One region of the Actinoplanes subglobosus genome, then DNA from elsewhere that is predicted to be linked to it. Evidence: riboswitches for the same ligand, from Rfam matches in the RefSeq annotation. Region 1 holds a riboswitch; each other region holds the start of a gene.
The links. A riboswitch is a leader RNA that binds a small molecule or an ion and turns the genes downstream of it on or off. The one in region 1 is predicted to bind cyclic di-AMP.
Positions count from the first base shown of each region.

Region 2: linked by a shared signal. The riboswitch ahead of ACFO0C_RS02280 (coiled-coil domain-containing protein) and the one ahead of ACFO0C_RS12425 (transglycosylase family protein) in region 1 are both predicted to bind cyclic di-AMP.
Region 3: linked by a shared signal. The riboswitch ahead of ACFO0C_RS34000 (transglycosylase family protein) and the one ahead of ACFO0C_RS12425 (transglycosylase family protein) in region 1 are both predicted to bind cyclic di-AMP.

Region 1 is NZ_JBHSBL010000012.1:292,491-299,505, forward strand. It holds gene ACFO0C_RS12410 (response regulator transcription factor) at 1-345, opposite strand, end outside; gene katG (catalase/peroxidase HPI) at 548-2,743, shown strand; tRNA gene ACFO0C_RS12420 (tRNA-Arg) at 2,820-2,892, shown strand; gene ACFO0C_RS12425 (transglycosylase family protein) at 2,896-3,423, opposite strand; cyclic di-AMP (ydaO/yuaA leader) riboswitch at 3,423-3,569, opposite strand; gene ACFO0C_RS12430 (saccharopine dehydrogenase family protein) at 3,777-4,991, shown strand; gene ACFO0C_RS12435 (class I SAM-dependent methyltransferase) at 4,994-5,596, opposite strand; gene ACFO0C_RS12440 (GNAT family N-acetyltransferase) at 5,720-6,325, shown strand; gene ACFO0C_RS12445 (DNA glycosylase AlkZ-like family protein) at 6,336-7,015, shown strand, end outside.
Region 2 is NZ_JBHSBL010000003.1:50,080-57,094, reverse strand. It holds gene ACFO0C_RS02295 (ATP-binding protein) at 1-39, shown strand, start outside; gene ACFO0C_RS02290 (beta-phosphoglucomutase family hydrolase) at 118-852, shown strand; gene ACFO0C_RS02285 (glycoside hydrolase family 65 protein) at 876-3,239, shown strand; gene ACFO0C_RS02280 (coiled-coil domain-containing protein) at 3,302-4,330, opposite strand; cyclic di-AMP (ydaO/yuaA leader) riboswitch at 4,337-4,468, opposite strand; cyclic di-AMP (ydaO/yuaA leader) riboswitch at 4,676-4,812, shown strand; gene ACFO0C_RS02275 (coiled-coil domain-containing protein) at 4,811-5,845, shown strand; gene ACFO0C_RS02270 (ABC transporter ATP-binding protein) at 5,869-6,639, opposite strand; gene ACFO0C_RS02265 (ABC transporter permease) at 6,632-7,015, opposite strand, start outside.
Region 3 is NZ_JBHSBL010000023.1:79,529-86,543, reverse strand. It holds gene ACFO0C_RS34020 (beta-galactosidase) at 1-1,400, shown strand, start outside; gene ACFO0C_RS34015 (hypothetical protein) at 1,524-2,066, shown strand; gene ACFO0C_RS34010 (GNAT family N-acetyltransferase) at 2,093-2,593, opposite strand; gene ACFO0C_RS34005 (CPBP family intramembrane glutamic endopeptidase) at 2,691-3,590, shown strand; cyclic di-AMP (ydaO/yuaA leader) riboswitch at 3,761-4,004, shown strand; gene ACFO0C_RS34000 (transglycosylase family protein) at 4,003-4,548, shown strand; gene ACFO0C_RS33995 (GGDEF domain-containing protein) at 4,612-5,091, opposite strand; gene ACFO0C_RS33990 (hypothetical protein) at 5,123-5,374, opposite strand; gene ACFO0C_RS33985 (MFS transporter) at 5,371-6,768, opposite strand; gene ACFO0C_RS33980 (MarR family winged helix-turn-helix transcriptional regulator) at 6,841-7,015, opposite strand, start outside.

The DNA of each region.
Region 1 (7,015 bases):
CAGCGCCTGCACCCGGGCGACCAGTTCAGCGAAGGCGAACGGCTTGGTCATGTAGTCGTCGGCGCCGAGCCCGAGGCCCTCCACCCGGTCCCGGATCCCGGCCGCGGCGGTGAGCAGCAGCAACCGGGTGTCGAGCCCCGAGTCCACGACCCGCGTGCACACCTCGTCGCCGGTGATGCCCGGCATGTCCCGATCCAGGATCGCCACGTCGTATCGGTGCAGGCTGATTTTCTCCAACGCGCTGTCACCGTCATAGACGACGTCGACCGCCATGGCGAACTGACGCAAGCCGTCGGCCACCGTGTCCGCGAGTATTCGTTCGTCGTCAGCCACCAGTACGCGCACGCTCTGTTACCTCCCCCGCCTATCGTCGCCGATCCGGCAGCCACGATAACTTCACGGAGGAAACCCGGCAGAATTTCCGCCCGCGGGCGCCGCGCCGCAGGGTGTCGAACACCCCTCCCCCTTTTCTTGACTCATTCCAGAAAAGCAGGGCAGACTGCGAGCCGAACTCGACAGATCACACGCTCGCTACCCGGAGGACTTCGTGGCAGACGAACTCGCCGCAGCTCAAGGAAAGTGCCCCGTCGCGCACGGCGGCTCCGGCTCGCACGGTGGCCGGGCCAACCGGGACTGGTGGCCCAACCAGCTCGACCTCAGCGTGCTGCACGCCAACTCCCCGGCCGGCAACCCGAACGGCGGCGACTTCGACTACGCCGCGGCCTTCAACAGCCTCGACCTGGCCGCCGTGAAGGCGGACATCAACGCGCTGATGACCGACTCGCAGGACTGGTGGCCGGCCGACTTCGGCCACTACGGCCCGCTGTTCATCCGGATGGCGTGGCACAGCGCCGGCACCTACCGGACCTTCGACGGTCGCGGCGGTGGCGGCTCCGGCCAGCAGCGCTTCGCACCGCTGAACAGCTGGCCGGACAACGGCAACCTGGACAAGGCGCGGCTGCTGCTCTGGCCGGTGAAGAAGAAGTACGGCAAGAACATCTCGTGGGCCGACCTGATGATCCTGGCCGGCAACGTGGCCCTGGAGAGCATGGGCTTCGAGACCTTCGGTTTCGGCGGCGGCCGCCCCGACGTCTGGGAGCCCGAGGAGGTCAACTGGGGCACCGAGGACACCTGGCTGGACGACCGGCGTTACAGCGGCGACCGTGAGCTGGCCAAGCCGCTCGGCGCCGTGCAGATGGGTCTCATCTACGTCAACCCGGAGGGCCCGAACGGCAACCCGGACCCGCTGGCCTCGGCCCGGGACATCCGGGACACGTTCGGCCGGATGGGCATGAACGACGAGGAGACCGTGGCACTGATCGCCGGCGGTCACACCTTCGGCAAGACCCACGGCGCCGGCCCGGCCGAGAACGTCGGCCCCGAGCCCGAGGCCGCCCCGATCGAGGCGCAGGGTCAGGGCTGGAAGAGCACCTTCGGCACCGGTGTCGGCGCCGACGCGATCACCAGTGGTCTGGAGGTCACCTGGACCTACCACCCGACCCGCTGGGACAACGAGTTCTTCCACATCCTCTTCGCGTACGACTGGGAGCTCACCCAGTCGCCGGCCGGCGCGCACCAGTGGCGTCCGAAGAACGGTGCCGGCTCCGACCTGGTGCCCCATGCGTTCGACGCGTCGAAGCGGCAGGAGCCGCGGATGCTGACCTCGGACCTGGCGCTGCGTTTCGACCCGATCTACGGGCCGATCTCGAAGCGGTTCCACGACGACCCGGAGGAGTTCGGCAAGGCCTTCGCCAAGGCGTGGTTCAAGCTGACCCACCGTGACATGGGCCCGATCGCTCGCTACCTCGGCCCGGAGGTCCCGTCCGAGCCGCTGATCTGGCAGGACCCGCTGCCCGCGGTCGACCACGAGCTGGTCGGCGCCGCGGACGTCGCGGCCCTCAAGGCCACCGTCCTGGCCTCCGGCCTGTCGGTCTCCGAGCTGGTGGCGACCGCGTGGGCGTCGGCCTCGACGTTCCGCGGCACCGACAAGCGCGGTGGCGCGAACGGCGCCCGCATCCGGTTCGCCCCGCAGAACCAGTGGGAGGCCAACGACCCGGCCCAGCTCGCCAGGGTGCTCGGCGTACTGGAGGGTGTGAAGGCCGAGTTCGACGCGGCCGGTGGCGCGAAGATCTCCCTCGCCGACCTGATCGTGCTGGCCGGCGCGGCCGCCGTGGAGAAGGCCGCGAAGGACGCCGGTTTCGACGTCGAGGTGCCGTTCACCCCGGGTCGTACCGACGCCACCGAGGAGCAGACCGACGCCGACTCGTTCGCGGTGCTGGAGCCCACCCACGACGGCTTCCGCAACTACCTCGCCAAGGGCCACAACCGCCCCACCGAGGCGCTGCTGGTCGACCGCGCTCAGCTGCTCACCCTCACCGCGCCGGAGCTGACCGTGCTGGTCGGCGGCCTGCGGGTGCTGGGCGCCAACACCGCCGGTTCGCCGCACGGTGTCTTCACCGAGACCCCGGGCGTGCTGACCAACGACTTCTTCGTCAACCTGCTCGACTTCGGCACCACCTGGTCGGCCACCGACTCCGACGGCGAGGCCTTCGAGGGCCGCGACCGCCGGACCGGCGAGGTCAAGTGGACCGCGACCCGGGCCGACCTGATCTTCGGGTCGAACTCGGTGCTGCGCGCCCAGGCCGAGGTCTACGGCAGCGACGACGCCAAGGAGAAGCTGATCACCGACTTCGTCAAGGCGTGGGTCAAGGTCGCGAACCTGGACCGCTTCGACCTGGCCTGATCAACGAGTGGTTCTCGCCGGGCCCGGGTCGGCCGTACCGACCCGGGCTCCGCCTGCTGGTACCCTCAGCAACGTCGGGCTCGTAGCTCAGTGGATAGAGCAACCGCCTCCTAAGCGGTAGGTCGCGCGTTCAAGTCGCGCCGGGCCCACTCTCAGATCTTCAATCGCTGTCCCACCCGCAGCCGGTGCGGGCTGCTCAGCACGTCCGAGTTCGCGCGGTAAAGCGCTCGCCACCCGCCCCTGACGTCGTGCCGGGCCGCGATCCGCGCCAGCGTGTCACCCGGCCGGACCACGTAGTTCCCGGTCGACCGGTGCGCCTTTCGCACAGCGCCGCGTGACGCCGCCGTGTAGGCGTGCCGCCGGCCGCACGTCGGCCAGGCGCCGATGCCCTGCCCGCGCACCACCCGTTCGGCGATGCGGATCTGCTCCGACTTCGAAGCCCGGTTCGCGGTGTCCGCGTACTTTCCGCCGCCGTAGGCGCGCCACGTGCTCCGGCTGAACTGGAGTCCCCCGTAGTAGCCGTTTCCGGTGTTGATGCTCCAGTTGCCCCCGGATTCGCAGTGCGCGATCGCCTCCCAGTTGATGTCGGCGTGCGCGGGCCCCGCTAGGGCCACACTTCCGGCGAGTCCGGCGGCCAGCATGCCGACCGCGCGATGGAGTTGTCTTCCGATCTGAGCCATGAGCTTGTCCTCCACGCCTACGAGGTCAGCTGTCGGGTTCGGGCAGAGGTGCCCGGCCGCGTTCGCGGCTTCACCCCGAGGCGCCGTAGCGCCGAGGAACCTATGGGTCCCCCGCTCCATGCCTTGGGTTTGGTCGAACCGTGGTCGGCGGCTGGACTCGGCGTTCCGCCCACGGTGCCCGCATTGTTGCGGACTGCCGAAATGCCGCGTTGCTGGTTGGTTATGCGAGACGCGGCAATGGAGTTGTAGGTCACAAATTAGCCGCTTTGATCTTCCTTTGTGTGGCTAACGTGCCTAATTCGGCGTGGCGCAACAGGTGCGGACACTCCACCGAGGGTGCACAATCTCCGACCATGAGCGATCAACAGCGCGAGTTCGACGTGATCGTCTACGGCGCTTCGGGTTTCGTCGGTGTGCTGGTGGCGCGTTATCTCGCCGAGCACGCCCCCGAGGGCGCACGGCTCGCGCTGGGCGGTCGCTCGGCGGCGAAACTGGAGGGTCTCGGTCTGGACTGGCCCGTCGTCATCGCCGACGCGGGTGACGCGGACGCCCTGACCACGATGGCCGGCCGCACCCGTGTCGTGGTGACCACCGTCGGGCCGTATGCGAAGTACGGCAAGCCACTCGCCCGTGCGTGCGCCGAAAGTGGTACCGACTACGTGGACCTCACCGGTGAGGTGCTCTTCGCCCGGGACAGCATCGACGAGAACCACGAGACCGCACAGCGCACCGGCGCACGGATCGTGCACTCCTGCGGCTTCGACTCGATTCCGTCCGATATCGGCGTTCACGTCCTGCATGAACAGGTCACCCGGGACGGCGCCGGTGAGCTCACCGACACGACCCTCGTGGTGACCAGCATGCGCGGCGGTGTCAGCGGCGGCACCATCGATTCGATGCGCCACCAGGTCGACGTGATGAAGAAGGACACCCGGCTGCGTAAGGTCGGCGCCAGCCCGTACTCGTTGAGCCCGGACCGGCACACCGAACCGGACCTCGGCCGCCAGCCCGACATGCTCACCCTGCCGGGGTCCGACGTGGACCCCAGCGTCCGCGGCCACCTCGCGCCGTTCGTGATGGCGTCCTACAACACCCGGGTGGTGCGGCGCAGCAACGCGTTGCGCGGCTGGGCCTACGGCCGGACCTTCCGGTACCGCGAGGTCATGCGGGTGAAGAGCAAGATCGCCGCCACGCTCGTCAAGAGTGGGATGAACGCCCTGGTCATCGGCTTCGCCGTGCCGCCGTTGCGGTTCGTCCTGGACCGCTTCCTGCCCGCGCCCGGCGCCGGTCCCAGTGAGGACACCCAGCGCAACGGGCACTTCACGATGGATCTCTTCACCACCACCACGACGGGGGCGCGCTATCGCGCGAGGGTCAAGGCCAAGGGCGATCCGGGGTACGCCGCAACGGCCGTCATGCTCGGCGAATCCGCTCTCGCGCTGGCCTTCGACACCGAGGAGCTGCCGAAGTCCGGGGGCGGTGTGCTGACCCCGGCGACAGCGATCGGTGACGCCCTGGTCGGACGGCTGCGCGACGCCGGATTCGAGATCACCGTCCAGCGCCTCTGAGGTCAGCGACGCTGCGCGATCACGTGGTGGACGTGCCAGTGCTTCGGTCCGCTGAAAGCCCGGCCCGGCTCGTCCTCCACCGCCCAGTGCTCGATGGTCAGGCCGTCGAAGAGAGCCCGCGCCTCGGGCTCGGTGAGGCATGTCAGATCGGGCTGGCCGGCCCAGCTGTCCCGATCACCGAACAGGTCGGCGACGATCCGGCCGCCGGGGCGAAGCGCGGCCCGGATCAGCGTCCACAGGCGATCGAAGCCTGCCCTCGTCTGGAACGGGAGCGAGTAGCCGGCGTAGACGAGATCGGCGGCGGGTAGGTCGTACAACTCCTGGAATCTGCTCGTCCTGATCGTCAACGCCGGATGCCGGCCGCCGATCGTGCGCAACAGCCTCGCCTCGGTGCCCGGCTCGCCGTCGACGGCCAGCACCCGCCAGCCCGCGTCGAGGAACGCCCTGGTCTCGCGGCCGGCGCCGCAGCCTAGGTCGACGGCCGTCCGGCCGGCGCCCGGACCGGCGATCGCCATTGCCCGCACGCACGACTCCCGGACCGGCCGCGCGGCCTGACGCGAGTTGTAGGCCGCCCAGTGCTCATCGGTGCGCATCGGTGTGGACATGGTGCGATTTTGCACCCCGAAAGTATGTCCGTGATCCGACCGGTGGACGGTAAGGAATCCTGCACGCCTTTCATATCGATCGCCACTAGCACCAAAGCTGGTCTTACCGGCACGATTGGACAGGTGACCGTCAGCCCGCTGCCCTACCCGCTGAGGTTGACGGGGACCGGCGTCATCCTGCGGGAATGGCGGTGGGAGGACCTCGACGACCTCGTCGCCCTTCTGGACGAACCGGGCATCGCCCGCTGGACGCTGATGCCGTCGCCGTTCGACGTCGAGGCCGGTCTCGCCTACCTGCGCCGGGCCCAGCAGGGCCGCATCGGCGGCAGCCGGATCCAGCTGGCGATCACCGCCGACGGGGGTCCGCCACTCGGCGAGGTGCTGCTCTTCAACGTCCACTCCGAGGGGCACGAGGCCGAGCTGGGCTATCTGGTCGGCCTGCCCTTTCGGCGGCGCGGCCTCGCCACCGCGGCACTGTCGCTGCTCACCGGCTACGCGTTCGACGCGCTCGGGCTCCGGCGGCTGCTGCTGCGCATCGACCGGGGCAACACCGCCAGCACATCGGTGGCACGCCGCTGCGGCTACCGGCCCGCCGCCGAACCACCCATCCAGCAGGACGGGCCGTACGGGCCTGCCACCCTGGACACCTGGGAGTACCTGGAGAATCGCTCCGGGCCGCAGGACGATCGCCGGAAGAACGTCGCGGCCCGGCGGTACGGTCGGCGCTGAGGGGGTGCTGATGATCGACGTGGATCGCGAGCGCGTCATGACGTACCGGATCGCTGCTCAGGGCCTGGCCGACCGCTCCGGCGACCGGCCCGCCGACCTGCCCGTGCTCGACCTCGGCGTCCAGGAGTACACACCTGACTCGACCCGGGTCGCCCTCGCCGCCCGTACCGGCGCCGAGCCGGCCGACGACCGTCTGGTCACCGTGTGGGCCGCCCGTGGCGCACCGCACCTGCATCGCCGCGCCGACCTGCCCGATCTGGTCGAGCAGCTGTGGCCGGTCGGCGACGACGATGCCGCGGCCCGGATCAAGAGCGGGCAGATCCCCGACGCCGGGCGGCTGGGGGTGGAAGCGTTCACGGTGACGGCCACGGCCTTCCGGGAGGTGCTGACCGGGCCGATCCCGCGCGGTGAGGCCAGCACCGAGGTCAGCCGACGGGTTCCGGCCGAGCTGACCTATGAGTGCCGGGCCTGCGGAGCCCGCCATATCGCCGGCAACGTGTGGCAGCACGCCGGGCTGGCCGGTGGCGTCGAGGTGGTCTCCCGCGGCAGGGACGCGATGCTCGGCCCGCTTCCGGACGCGCCGCCGGTCCCGGCCGCCAACCGGGGTGTCGAGCACCTGATCGGGACCTACCTGCGGTTCCTCGGCCCGGCCGGGCCGAGTGAGGTGGCGAGATATCTGGGCACCACGAC
Region 2 (7,015 bases), on a different contig from region 1:
TCGATCGGACTGCGGATCATCTTGGATTCCGCAGCTTGAACGACTTGTAAACCATCGTGGAAATGTGAAGCTGCCCTTCGCCTCTCGCCCGCGATCGGGTCCGGCTACATTGGGCGCGTGCTCGGACTTCCTTCACAGGTGACCGCTTGTCTATTCGATCTTGACGGCGTGCTTACGCAAACCGCGCTGGTGCACAACGCTGCGTGGAAACAGACGTTCGACGCGTTCCTGAAATCGTGGGCCGATCAGCGCGGAGAGCCTTTCGTGCCGTTCGATTCCGAGGCCGACTATCACCGATATGTCGACGGCCGTCAGCGTGCCGACGGGGTCCGGACCTTTCTGGCCTCGCGGGACATCACGCTGCCCGAGGGCGACCCCGACGACACCCCCGATCGGGAGACCGTCAACGGCATCGGCAATCGCAAGAACCTGCTCGTGCTACAGAAGATCAAGGAAGGCGCCGTACAGGTCTACCCCGGATCGGTGGAGTACCTGAAGGCCGCACACGCCGCCGGTCTACGCCGTGCGGTGGTGTCGGCGAGCGCCAACTGCAAGGACGTCCTGGAGGCGGCCGGGATCGCCGACCTCCTGGAGGCCCGCGTGGACGGGGTCGTCGCGCGTGAGCTGGGCCTGCCCGGCAAACCCGCGCCGGACACCTTCCTGAAGGGTGCCGAGCTGCTCGGCATCGACCCGGCGAACTGTGCCGTCTTCGAGGACGCGCAGGCGGGCGTGGCCGCCGGGCGCGCCGGCGGCTTCGGCATCGTGATCGGCGTGGACCGGGTGGGCCAGGCCGACGCGCTGCGTGAACACGGCGCCGACGTCGTGGTGAAAGATCTAAAAGACCTCCTCTGAAATCAGTTACGAGAGGCACGACCGTGATCCGTGAACGGGCCTACCCCGTCGACCCTTGGCACATCCGGGAGACCCGGCTCGACCTGGACCTGCTGGCCCAGTCCGAGTCGGTGTTCGCGCTCTCCAACGGCCACATCGGGATACGCGGAAACCTGGACGAGGGCGAGCCGCACGGCCTGCCGGGCAGCTATCTGAACTCGTTCTACGAGTTGCGGCCCCTGCCGCACGCGGAGGCGGGGTACGGGTTCCCCGAGTCCGGCCAGACCATGGTCAACGTCACCAACGCCAAGCTGATGCGCCTGCTCGTGGACGACGAGCCGTTCGACGTGCGCTACGGCGAGTTGCGGTCCCACGAGCGCTGCCTCGACCTGCGGGCCGGCACGCTGGAGCGGGTCGTCGAGTGGGTGTCGCCGTCGGGCCAGGGCATCCGGGTGCGCACGGTGCGGCTGGTGTCGTTCACCCAGCGCGCCGTGGTGGCCTTCCTCTACGAGGTGGAGCCGCTCGACGCGTCCACCCGGCTCATCCTGCAGTCCGAGCTGGTGGCCAACGAGCAGTTGCCGCCGATGAGCAAGGACCCGCGGGTCGCCGCCGTGCTGGACCGGCCGCTGCAGGCCGAGGAGATGCTGGAGCAGCCCACCGGCGGCATCCTCGTGCACCGCACCAAGGCCAGTGACCTGCGGATGGCCGCGGCCATGGAGCACCTGGTGGAGACGCCGGGCCGGCACGCCATAACCACCGAGGGCCACCCGGACTGGCTGCGCACCACCGTCGCCTGCCGGCTGGAGCCGGGGCAGAAGCTGCGGGTGGTCAAGCTGGCGGCGTACGGCTGGTCCAGCATGCGCTCGCTGCCGGCCCTGCGTGACCAGGTCGGCGCGGCTCTCGCCAGCGCCCGCCTGGACGGCTGGGACGGCCTGGTCCAGCAGCAGAGGGACTATCTCGACGCGTTCTGGGACCACTCGGACGTCAAGGTCGAGGGTGATTCGGAGGTGCAGCAGGCGGTCCGGTTCGGGCTGTTCCACACGCTGCAGGCCGGCGCCCGGGCCGAGCAGCGCCCGATCGGCTCCAAGGGCCTCACCGGCCCCGGCTACGACGGCCACACGTTCTGGGATGCCGAGACGTTCGTGCTGCCGGCGCTGACCTACACCCAGCCCTCCGCGGCGGCCGACGTGCTGCGCTGGCGGCACTCGACGCTGGACCTGGCCCGGGAGCGGGCCCAGACCCTGGGGCTGCAGGGCGCCGCGTTCCCGTGGCGGACCATCCGCGGGCAGGAGTGCTCCGGGTACTGGCCGGCCGGCACCGCCGGGTTCCACATCGCCGCCGACATCGCCGACGCGGTCCGCAGGTACGTGCAGGCCACCGGCGACTACGACTTCGAGCGTGAGGTCGGCCTGGAGCTGCTGGTCGAGACGGCCCGGCTGTGGCGGTCGCTGGGCCACCACGACCGGCACGGGCGGTTCCACATCGACGGCGTCACCGGCCCCGACGAGTACACCGCCGTGGTGAACGACAACATCTACACCAACCTGATGGCCCAGCAGAACCTGATGACGGCGGTCGAGGCGTGCCAGCGTCACCCGGACCTGGCCCGGCGTTTCGGGGTGGACGACGAGGAGGCGGCCTCCTGGCGGGACGCGGCGGCGGCCGTGCACATCCCGTACGACAAGGAGATCGGCGTCCACCAGCAGTGTGAGGGCTTCACCCGGCTCCAGGAGTGGGACTTCGAGAACACCCCGCCGGAGGGTTACCCGCTGCTGCTCAACTACCCGTACTTCGACCTGTACCGCAAGCAGGTGGTGAAGCAGGCCGACCTGGTCATGGCGATGTACATCCGGGGGGACGCGTTCACGCCGGAGGAGAAGGCGCGCAACTTCGCCTACTACGACGCCCGGACGGTACGGGACTCGTCGCTCTCCGCCTGCATCCAGGCCGTCCTCGCGGCCGAGACCGGTCACCTGGAGCTGGCGCACGACTATCTGGGCGAGGCCGCCCTGATGGACCTGCACGACCTGCACCAGAACGCCCGGGACGGCGTGCACGTGGCGTCGCTGGCCGGCACCTGGATCTCGCTGGTCGCCGGACTCGGCGGCATGCGTGACTTCAACGGCCAGCTGTCGTTCGCGCCGCGCCTGCCCAGCCGGATCAACAACCTGGAGTTCTCGCTGCTCTGGCGCGGCCTGCGACTGCGGGTCAGCGTGACCTCCGACGAGGTCACCTACTCGCTGCGCAACGGTGGTGGACAGGCCCGGCTCACCCTGCTGCACCACGGCAAGGAGCTGGAGGTCACCCAGGTCCGGCCGGTGACGATCCCGATCCCGGCGGCTGTTCCGGCCGGCCCGGCGCCGGCTCAGCCGCACGGCCGGGCACCGGTGCGGCGCGCCCTGCACTGAGGTTCTCCGAGACGAGGAAGGCCCGCCCCGAAAGGGGCGGGCCTTCGCGCTGTCTGCGGAAGCTAGAGCATCGATACGTGCACGTGGTCGGTGTGGTCACTGACTCCGTGGTAGTTGCTCCACCCGTTCGCGGGGAACCAGATCTTCTTGTTCCAGATGACGTAGTAGATGCCGAGCGCGTCGGCGTTACGCACCAGGAACGCCATCAGGTTGTTGCCGTACTTGAATTCCTTGTCGGTGTCGTAGGTCGAGAACCCGGACTTCTGCAGCGACCAGTCGCAGGCACGGCCCTTGGGATGCTCGAACGGTCCACCGTCGCGGTGACAGCCGACGAAGTTGCTGAAGCCGGCCTTCTTGACTTCCTTGTACATGTGCAGCGTGCGCTTGGTGACGCAGCCGTTCGTGGTCGGGTCCTTCTCGGTGCACCCCTCGGCCGAGAACCCGCCGTTGGAGTTGCGCGGGGCGGGAGCCGCCTCCGGCGAGTCCGCGACGACCAGACCGTTGGTGACGCCCTTGCCGCCGACCAGGGCCAGCGCGTCGACCGCCTGGTCCTTCTGCTTCTTCATGACGGCGGCGTCCTGTTGCTGCTGCTTCACCTCGGCGTCGAGCCGGGCCTTGCTGTCGGTGATGGTCTTCAGCGCGTCGTTCAGCTCGCGCAGCTTGGCGTCGTGCAGCCGGTTGATCTCCTCGAGGGAGACGGCCTTCTCCAGGAAGTCGCCCGAGGAGTTCGCGTTCAGCAGGTAGCCGATCGAGCTGAGATTGCCCGTCATGTACTGCTCTTTGGCGATCTTGTCGACCTCGGGGATCAGCGCGTCGCGCCGGGCCTCGGCCTGCTTGATCTGGTTGGCCAGCTGAGCCTGGGCCTTCACCGACTTCGTCACCGCGGCCTTGGCGGTCACGTAACGACGGTTGGTGTTCTCGATCACATCGGAGAGAAGCGCGTCCGGCCCGCCGTTCTGCTCCTCTTCTTGGGCGGACGACGAGGAGCCGCCGGGCTCGGCCGAGGCCGGTGACGCCGGTGCCGCGAACATCGCGAGGGTCACCAGCGGTGCCAGGGCAAGTATCAGCCACCGGCGGGGACTTGCGGTCATCAACAGTTCCTTCCGTGTCACCGCCGACCGAGTTAGCTGACGGGTTCGGGACGGAAGCAATCCCTACCGCAAACTGCGGATACACCCCAGTGACCTGGTTCCCCGGCTCGCCTTTCGACGATTGGGCGGCGGCCTGCCGGCAACTCGGGGGCGGTGCCGTCCTGGCAGGACCGGCGGCCAGTTTACCCGAGATATCGCCGTGGATCAGGCCCGAGGAACCGCCAAAAGTGTTACCTCGCAACGACTTTCCGTAATTGTTGTCACCGCTCGTGTCGAGGCAATCGCGGGGCGTACGAGAACTGTCGATCTGTCGATCGAGTGGGTATGGTCGTTGCGGTTCCCGCACGGGAGCCGCCGCCTAATCGCCTTCAATGGCGAGCCGGGGAACCATTATTCCCTGGGGTGAATCCGCTACCCGCGGTAGGGATTTCCTTCGTCCCGAACCCGTCAGCTAACCCGGCCGGCGGCCGACGGAAGGAAATGCCTGTGCAGCAGAACACTGCGCGGCGATTAGCGGCGTTGCTGGCGCTGCTCGTCGCCGCGTGCGGACTGGCCGTCGCCCCGACGCCGGCCACCGCGGCCCCCCGGCTGCTCGCCGCTCCCGGCGACTCCGGTGACGACGGTGAGGGTGGCTCCGCGTCACTGATCGAGAAACTGGAGAAGGCCTCCAAAGGTTTCGTGGAGGCGAAGGCCAAGCTGAAGACATCCAAGGCGCAGCAGGCCAAGCTGACCGCCGAGCTGAAGAAGCTGGACGGCGACCTGGGACCCCAGCAGGACCGGCTTGACCTGCTCGCCTCCCAGGCGTACACCGCGGGCCGTGGCGGCCCGATGGCGGCACTGCTCAGCTCGGACTCCGCCGAGGGCTTCCTGGGGCGGGCCGAGACCCTGGCCATCGTGGCCGCCGACCAGAACCGGGCGATCCAGGACCTCAAGACCACCCGGGAGACCCAGCAGAAGGCCAAGGACGCCATCGACATCGCCATCAAGGACCAGCAGAAGCAGGTCACCGTGATGGCGAAGCAGAAGGAGCAGGCCGAGACCGCTCTGAAGGCGGCCAACCAGGGCAACGACGCCAGCTCCTCGTCGGACGGCGGCGGCAGCGACGACGCGGCGCCGGGCCCGACCGGCACGAGCTGCAGCCAGACCGACCCGACCGGGACCGGTGGCTGCGTCACCCCGACCCTGCTGCACGCCTACAAGGAGGCCCGGGCCGACGGCTTCACCCGGTTCACCAAGTGCTGGCGGACGCAGAACAGCGGTGAGCACCCCAAGGGCCGGGCCTGTGACTTCTCCGCCGAGAAGGGAACCTTCGGCGGGGACGCCACCGGGGCCGACAAGACGTACGGCAACAACCTGGCGAACTACTTCATCAACAACGCCGACGATCTCAACGTGCTCTACGTGATCTGGTACCGCCGGATCTGGCTACCGAGCAGTGGCTGGAAGTCGTACAGCGGGGCGGGCGGAGACCCGTCCAGCGACCACACCAACCACGTGCATCTCTCGGTCAACTAGCACGTCCGAAGGAGTGCGGGGCCTCACCTGCGGGTGAAGGCCTCGTACTCCTTCATCACCTCGCTGGTCGGGCCGTCGGCCCGGATCTCGCCGGCCTCCAGCCAGATGCAGCGCTCGCAGGTGTCGCGGATCGACTGCTCGCTGTGGCTCACCAGGAACACCGTGCCGGCCTCGCCGCGCAGCTGACGGACCCGCTCCTCGCTGCGCTTGCGGAATTTCGCGTCACCGGTGGCCAGCGCCTCGTCGATCAGGAGCACGTCGTGCTTCTTCGCCGCCGCGATGGAGAACCGCAGCCGGGCCGACATGCCCGACGAGTAGGTCCGCATCGGCAGCGAGGAGAAGTCGCCCTTGTCGTTGATACCGGAGAACTCGATGATCTCGTCCTTCTTCGACGCGACCTCGGCCGGTGACATGCCCATGGCGAGGCAGCCCAGCTCGACGTTGCGGTCGCCGGGCAGCTCGTTCATCAGCGCCGCGTTGACACCCAGCAGCGACGGCTGGCCGGCCGCGTAGATCGCGCCGCTGGACACCGGCAGCAGCCCGGCCACCGCGCGCAGCAGCGTCGACTTGCCCGAGCCGTTGGTGCCGATCAGGCCGATCGCCTCGCCCCGGTAGGCGACGAAGCTGACACCCCGCACCGCGTGCACCTCACGGATGTTCGCGTTCTTGCTGCGGGTGGTGAGGCGCTTGAAGCTGGCGAGCGGGCTGGAGCTGGCCGACCCGGCCTGGTGGATCTTGTAGATGATGTGGGCCTGATCCGCGATGACGGTGGGGATGCGCTCGTTGTCAGCCACGGCCGTAGCCCTTCTCTCCGCGCCAGAAGTAGACGAACCCGACGACACCGACGACCAGGCTCCAGACGACCGCCTCGATCCACAGCACGGTGGGCGTGTTGGCGAGGACCGTCTCCTCGAGGAGCGCGTGGCGCATCAGCTCGATGAAGACCAGCAGAGGGTTGGCCTCGACCACCTGGAGCTGCCAGCCGCCCAGCACGTCCCCGAACTTGGTGACCGGGTAGAGGACCGCCGAGCCGTACAGCCAGAACCGCATGATGAACGGGATCAACTGCTTCACGTCGCGGACCTTGGAGCCGTAGCGCGCCATGAACAGGCCGAGCCCGATGTTGAAGAACGAGTGCAGGACCAGCAGTGGCAGCACGAGCAGCCACTC
Region 3 (7,015 bases), on a different contig from region 1:
CGGCCTGGGGCACCGATTTCTGGTCGCAGCGGTACGGCGAGTGGGAGCAGATCCTGCCGCCGCGGCACGCGAACGGGCCGGTCAACCCGACGCAGCAGCTCGACTTCAAACGGTTCTCGTCGGACGCGCTCAAGGACCACTACCTCGCCGAGCGGCGGATCCTGCGGGAGATCACCCCGGACGTGCCGGTGACGACGAACTTCATGGTCGCCGGGCCGATCAACGAGATGAACTATCCGGACTGGGCGGCCGAGGTCGACTTCGTCGCCAACGATCACTACACCCGGCCCGGGCCGCAGTCGCGTGACGAGCTCTCGTTCTCGGCCAACCTGTGCGGCAACCTGATCGCCGGGCGACCGTGGTTCCTGATGGAGCATTCCACCAGCGCGGTCAACTGGCAGCCGGTCAACGTGCCGAAACTGCCCGGCGAACTGGCCCGCGACTCGCTCACGCACGTCGCCCACGGCGCCGACGGCGTCTGCTTCTTCCAGTGGCGGCAGTCCCGGGCCGGCGCCGAGAAGTTCCATTCGGCGATGCTGCCGCACGCCGGGACGACCAGCGCGATCTTCGAGGCGGTCACCGATCTGGGCGCGCGGTTGCGGTCGCTGTCCTTTCTGCAATCGATCGGTCGTACGCCGTCCCGAGTCGCCGTGGTCATCGACTACGAGTCGTGGTGGGCCGCCGAGCAGGACTCGCACCCGAGTGACCGGCTGCGGTACCGCGACGAGGCCCTCGACTGGTACACGGCTCTGCTCGACCTGGGTGTCCGTGCCGACGTCATCCCGGTCGCCGCCGACCTGACCGGATACCGCCTGGTCGTGGCGCCGATCCTGCATCTGGTCCCGGCCGCGCTCAAGCAGCGGCTGGAGGACTACGTGGCCGGTGGCGGTCACCTGGTCACGACGTACTTCTCGGGCATCGTCGACGAGAACGACCACGCCTGGCCGGGCGGCTACCCGGGGGCGTTGCGTGACCTGCTCGGCGTTCATGTGGAGGAGTTCGCGCCGCTGCTCGACGGCGAGTCGGTGACGCTGACCAACGGGGCGATCGGCACGCTGTGGTCGGAGCGCCTGGCGGTGACCGACCCGGCGACCAAGGTTGTGGCCGGGTATGCCACGGGCGGGGCGGCCGTCACTCGCCGGGAGGTGGGCGGCGGCTCTGCGGCGTACGTCTCCAGTCGTCTGGGGCCGCAAGGCCTGTCCTTGATCCTCGACGATCTGCTGGCTCTCGCCGGTGTCGGCAGTGAGCTGCCGCCCGACCTGCGCGGGCGGGTGGAGCTGGCGGTCCGCGGCCCGGTCCGTTTCCTGATCAATCGGACCGCCGAGCCGGTCGATCTGTCGAGCCTGCCGGACGCTCCGCCGTCGCTGCCGGCCCGCGGCGTCGTGGTCCTGGGAGTGTGACGCGAGTCTATGTCGGCAGTGGAGTGAACTTAGGCTAGCCTAACCTAACCAACGGTCCACTCCGGAAGGATTTGCCGCAGCATGCCCGTTTTCAGTTCCCGGATTCGTCGTGCCTTCAGCCGAATGTCCGTCGTCGGTGCCGGTGCCGCCGTGCTCACCCTCGGTGTCGCCTCGGCGGCGTCGCCCGCCGTCGTCACCGCCGACCGGGCGACCACCGTCAGCGGTGCCGCCTACCAGCTCACCCTGTCCGCCGAGGACACTCTTGCCGCCACCGGGCAGACGGTCACCGTCACCGGGCACGGTTACCCCACCGGTCAGGGCGTCTACGTCAGCCTCTGCGTCATCCCGGACGGCTTCGACCCGGCCGCACCGGTCTACGCCACCACGCCGACGCCCTGCCTCGGCGGCGCCGACTCCAGCGGCGCGACCGGTGCCTCGCACTGGGTGTCCAGCTCGTTCCTGGCCGGACTGATCGCCAACTCGTCGAAGTGGACCACTGAGGGCACGGGTGTCGGCGGGTTCGCGGTGAACATCTACGTGAACCCGAACATCTCCGCGACGCAGGTCTGCGGGCAGACCGTACGGTGCGCGATCGTGACCCGCGCGGACCACACCGGGCTGAGCAACCGCTACGTCGACCTGTTCGTGCCGGTCACGTTCCAGTGATCACCGCGGGCCGCGGATGACAGTGATCAGCGGAGCTCGCGGATGACGTCGTCGCCGTCACGGCCGGTCTCGACGAAGCCGGCCTTGGCGGCGACCGCCGCGGACGCGAGGTTGGCCGGGTCGTGGCGGATGACGAGCCGCTCGATCCCCGGCAGGGTCAGCGCGACCCGGGCAAGCACCTTGACCGCCGCGGTCATCCGGCCCTGACCCGCCCATGGGGTGCGCATCCAGTAGCCGATCTCCAGGGCGCCCGGGCCGGGCCGGGTCATCAGGCCGATCGAGCCGATCAGGTCGCCGAAGGCCGTGAAGATCGCGTAGTTGAACTCGGTGCCGGCCGTCCAGTTCGCCGCCGAGCGTTCGGTGTAGTCGCGGGCCTCGGCCGGGCCGTACTCCGGGGTGGCGAACGGCAGGAACGGCGCCAGTTCGGGCACCGACTCGTGGACGGCCGCGGCCAGTTCGGCGGACCATTCCGGTTCCCAGCGTTTGAGGACCAGATCGCCGGCGTTGATCATCTCGGGTGGTTCCATGATCCGTATTCTGCCGGACGTCTATATCTCTGGTTAGGCACGGGAATCCGGCTGTGGCCGGATCCGCTCGGCACGTCCGGTGGGAAGACTCGTCGCCATGATGATTTCGGCGCCCGGTAGCCCGTACCACCGTCTTGCCCGCACCGCCCTGCACCGGTGGTGGCGTTTTCCGCTCGGCACCGTGTTCATCGTGGGGGCCGCCTTCGTCGTGATGATCTTCTACGTGATCGTCGCGGAGATCTTCGGGCGGCCCGGCGGGCCGGACGGCATGGCCACCCTCGGTACTCTGCCCGATCTCGCGGCCGGTTTCCTGTCGATTGCGGTGGCCCTTCCGCTGACGCTGCTGGCCGCACAGTGGATTCAGCGGCGCCCGGCCGGGACCCTGTCATCGGTGGCCGGGCGGATCCGGTGGCGATGGCTCGCGGTGTGTCTCGGCGTCGCGACGGTGACGATCGTCGTGTTTCTGACAGCGGTCACGGTGCTCTCCCCGGATTCCGGGCCCGACGAGTCACTGGCCGGCTGGGGGCCGTTCCTGGTGTCGGCGGCCGTGCTGCTCGCGGTGGTGCCGTTCCAGGCGGCGGCCGAGGAGTATCTGTGCCGTGGCTGGCTGCTGCAGGGGCTCGGCGCGTGGCTGCGCAGCCCCTGGCTGCCGATTCTGGTGCAGGCCGCGGTTTTCGCCGCTTTGCACGGATGGGGTACGCCGTGGGGCTTCGCCGACCTGATGATGTTCGGCATGGTGGCCGGCTGGGTGACGATCCGCACCGGTGGGCTGGAGGCCGCGATCGCGCTGCACGTCGTGAACAACCTGCTCGGGATGCTGGTGGCGGCGGCGTTCGGGCAGCTCACCATCGAGGAGACGGCGGCCGACATGCCGTGGTGGATGTTCGTGGCCGACGTGCCGGTCCTGATCGGATTCGCCGCGGTGATCGTGTGGCTGGCCCGGCGCCGGCGGCTGCACACGGCGAGCCCGATCGTGGCCTACGGCTTGGCCCACTGAGCCGCCAAAAAGGCTGATGAAAAGGGTATAAGCGCAGTGTCGGTAATTTCCGGGCGCTAACAAGATCAAAGCGGGCAAATACTGAGAAGAACGTCACTATCCGGGGCTGTTTTCTTGGCTCGCGGCCCATCGACGTGGTTACCGTCGGGCCGTCCCGCGACGCGGGCACTGTGGACGGACCGCCGAGTCCTGCCCCCGTCCGCAGACTCGATGCAAGGGCAGGAGCGGGGGACCCACTTTTCGACGGTGCGCGGGATGCGCGCCTTGGGGTGAAGCCGTGTGCACGCGGCCGGGCCAGCGAGAATTGTTCACGACGGTGGAGACCGCCTCGACGGTGTGACTCGAGGTAGGTCGTGAACATTCTCGTCCGCCCGAACCCGACAGCTCACCTCGCAGGCGTGGAGGATCATCCATGTCTGGTAGTAGACGAATCCGCCTTGCCCTGGTTCTGGCGACAGCCGGAATCACCGGAGCAGGCGTCCTGCTCGGCCCGGCCACCCCGGCTCAGGCCGCGCGCCAGGTCAACTGGGACGTCGTCGCCAAATGCGAGTCCGGCGGCAGGTGGCACATCAACACCGGAAACGGGTACTACGGCGGCCTGCAGTTCAGCCGCAGCACGTGGAAGGCCAACGGTGGCGGTAGGTACGCCCCGACGGCTGACCGGGCCACCAAGGCCCAGCAGATCGCGATCGCCAACAAGCTGCACGCCAAACGCGGGCTGAGCCCGTGGCCGGTCTGCGGCAAGAAGGCCGGTGTCTACAAGACGACGAAGACGTCGACTCCGAAGAAGAAGGCCAAGGCCACCGGCAAGACCTACGTGATCAAGTCCGGCGACACACTGGCCTCGATCGCCAGGAAATACAAGGTCAAGGGCGGTTGGCGTACGCTCTACGCGCTGAACAAGGACAAGCTCCGCAGTCCCGGCCTGATCTTCCCGGGCCAGCGCATCCGTCTCTGAGCCGGGTTCCGCCGAGCGGCGGCCGGGAGCGTCCATCGCCTCCGGCCGCCGCGCGCCACACGGTCATGATCGATTAACCGAGGCGGCCACCGATGGCCGCACCGGGATGCGGTCGAAGACCGCGTGGCCGCCGCCGGATCGTTTCGCGTGGTACATCGCGATGTCGGCCTGCTGGAAGAGCAGGTTCGAGTCCCCGTGGGCGAGCGCGACACCGATGCTCACGTCGATCGTCATGTCGATCTCCTCGACGATGAAGGTCTCGCGCAACGCCTCGCGGATCCGGTCGGCCACGGCGACCGCCGCCCGCTCGTCCACGTTCGGTCCGGAGACCACCACCACGAACTCGTCGCCGCCGAGACGGGCCAGCAGATCACCGTCCCGGGTGACCGCGGCGAGCCGCCGTGCGGCCTGCTCGAGCAGGTTGTCACCGGCCTGGTGCCCGTACGTGTCGTTGACCTCCTTGAACCGGTTGAGGTCGAGCAGCAGCAACGCGATCGGGTCGTGCCGGGGCGCGGCGAGCAGGATGTCCAGGTGTTCCAGCACCGAGCGGCGGTTCGCCAGCCCGGTCAGCGCGTCACAGCGCTGTGTAGTGGGCGAAGTCCCCCGCTCCCGTGGTGCTGGCCAGGAAGTCGACGACCCCCGCGGAGAACAGCGCGGCACCGCCCAGCCCCGCGATCGTCCCGTCCAGCACCACCCGCCGGCCCGAGACGTGCCTGCTGGTGAACAGCAGCACGCCCGCGTACGCCTGCGGGTAGAAGAGCAGCCACCCGGCGTCCGCCCGGGACGGGAACGGCGGCGCTCCATACCTCTCAGGTCGGCAGGTCAACCAGCCGAATTGAGGGCGTTTCCGTGGGCGCGCGATCTCGCCGGGCGCAGCACAGTCAGGGCCACCAGGAATCCCGTGGCCAGCAGTCCCGCCGACGTGGCGAACGCCAGCCGGTAGCCGCCGGTCAGTGCCTCCGCCTGGGTCCAGCCCGACGCCAGCAGCCCTTCGGTGCGGGAGGCCGCCAGCGTCGACAGCACCGCCACGCCGATCGCCATGCCGACCTGCTGGGTCGTGTTGAACAGCCCGGACGCGAGCCCCGCGTCGCTCTCCCGCGCACCGGACATGCCCAGCGTCGCCAGTGCCGGCAGCACCAGGCCGCCCCCGGAGATCAGCACCATCACCGGCAGGAGATCGGTGACGTACCCCGCCCGTACCGGAATCCGGGTCAGCAGCACCATCGCCGCGATCAGCAGCACCAATCCGGCGAGCAGCACCGTGCGCGCCCCGAACCGGGCACTGACCCGCGCCGACACGAGCAGCGACACGATCCCGATCCCGACCGCGGCCGGAAGCATGGCGAGTCCCGTCTCCAGAGCGGTGTAGCCGAGCACTTTCTGCATGTACAGCGCGACGAGGATCTGGAACGCGAACATCCCGGACAGGGCCAGCATCTGCGCCAGGTTCGCCCCGGTGACGTTGCGGGACCGGAGGATCCGCAGCGGCATCAGCGGATTGGCGGCGGTGGCCTGCCGGATCACGAACCCGGCCAGCAGTGCCGCCGACACGACCCCGGTCCACCACTGCGCGCCGCCCTGCACGACCGTGTAGATCCCGAGCATCAGCCCCGACGTGACCAGGGCGGCCCCGAGGACGTCGGCGCCCGCGGACAGCCCGAGTCCTCGGTCGCGGGGCAGCACCCGCACCGCGAGCACGATCGTGGCCAGCCCGATCGGCACGTTGATGAAGAAGATCCACGGCCAGCTCAGCGTGTCGGTGAGCACCCCGCCGAGCACCTGCCCGATGGACGCCCCCGCCGCGCCGGTGAAGCTGAAGATCGCGATCGCCCGGCCGCGGTCCGCGTCGTCGGTGAAGATCGTGACCAGGATGCCGAGCACCACGGCCGAGGCCATCGCGCTGCCGGCGCCTTGCAGGAACCGTGCCGCGATCAGCATGCCCGGCGTGCTCGCCAGTCCGGCCAGCAGCGAGGCGGCGGTGAAGACGGCGTTGCCGGCCAGGAACATCGCGCGCCGTCCGACCAGGTCGCCGAGTCGTCCGGCGAGCAGCAGCAGTCCGCCGAACGGGATCAGGTACGCGTTGACCATCCAGCTGAGGCCGGCGGGGGAGAACCCGACGTCCTGCTGGATCGCGGGCATCGCCACGGTCACGATGCTGCCGTCGAGAATCGTCATCAGCCCGGCGGCGGACAGGACGCCGAGCGCGGTCCAGCGATGCATGAAGAGCCTCCCCATCAGTGCGATGGGAAGGACGCTAGCAGATAGTTTTGTTGCAGACGATCCTGGACGGATCTACCTGGCGCGCTCCCGCGCCCGGCGACCACCCTCGACCGGCGTGGCCAGATGGCCCGTGGCCAGCCGGCTCAGCACCCGGACCAGCGCCTCCCGGTCCTGCTCGGAAATGCTGCCGAGGGCCTCCCGGTGCACCCCGTCGACGATCTCCTGACTGCGCCGCGCCACCTCCGCC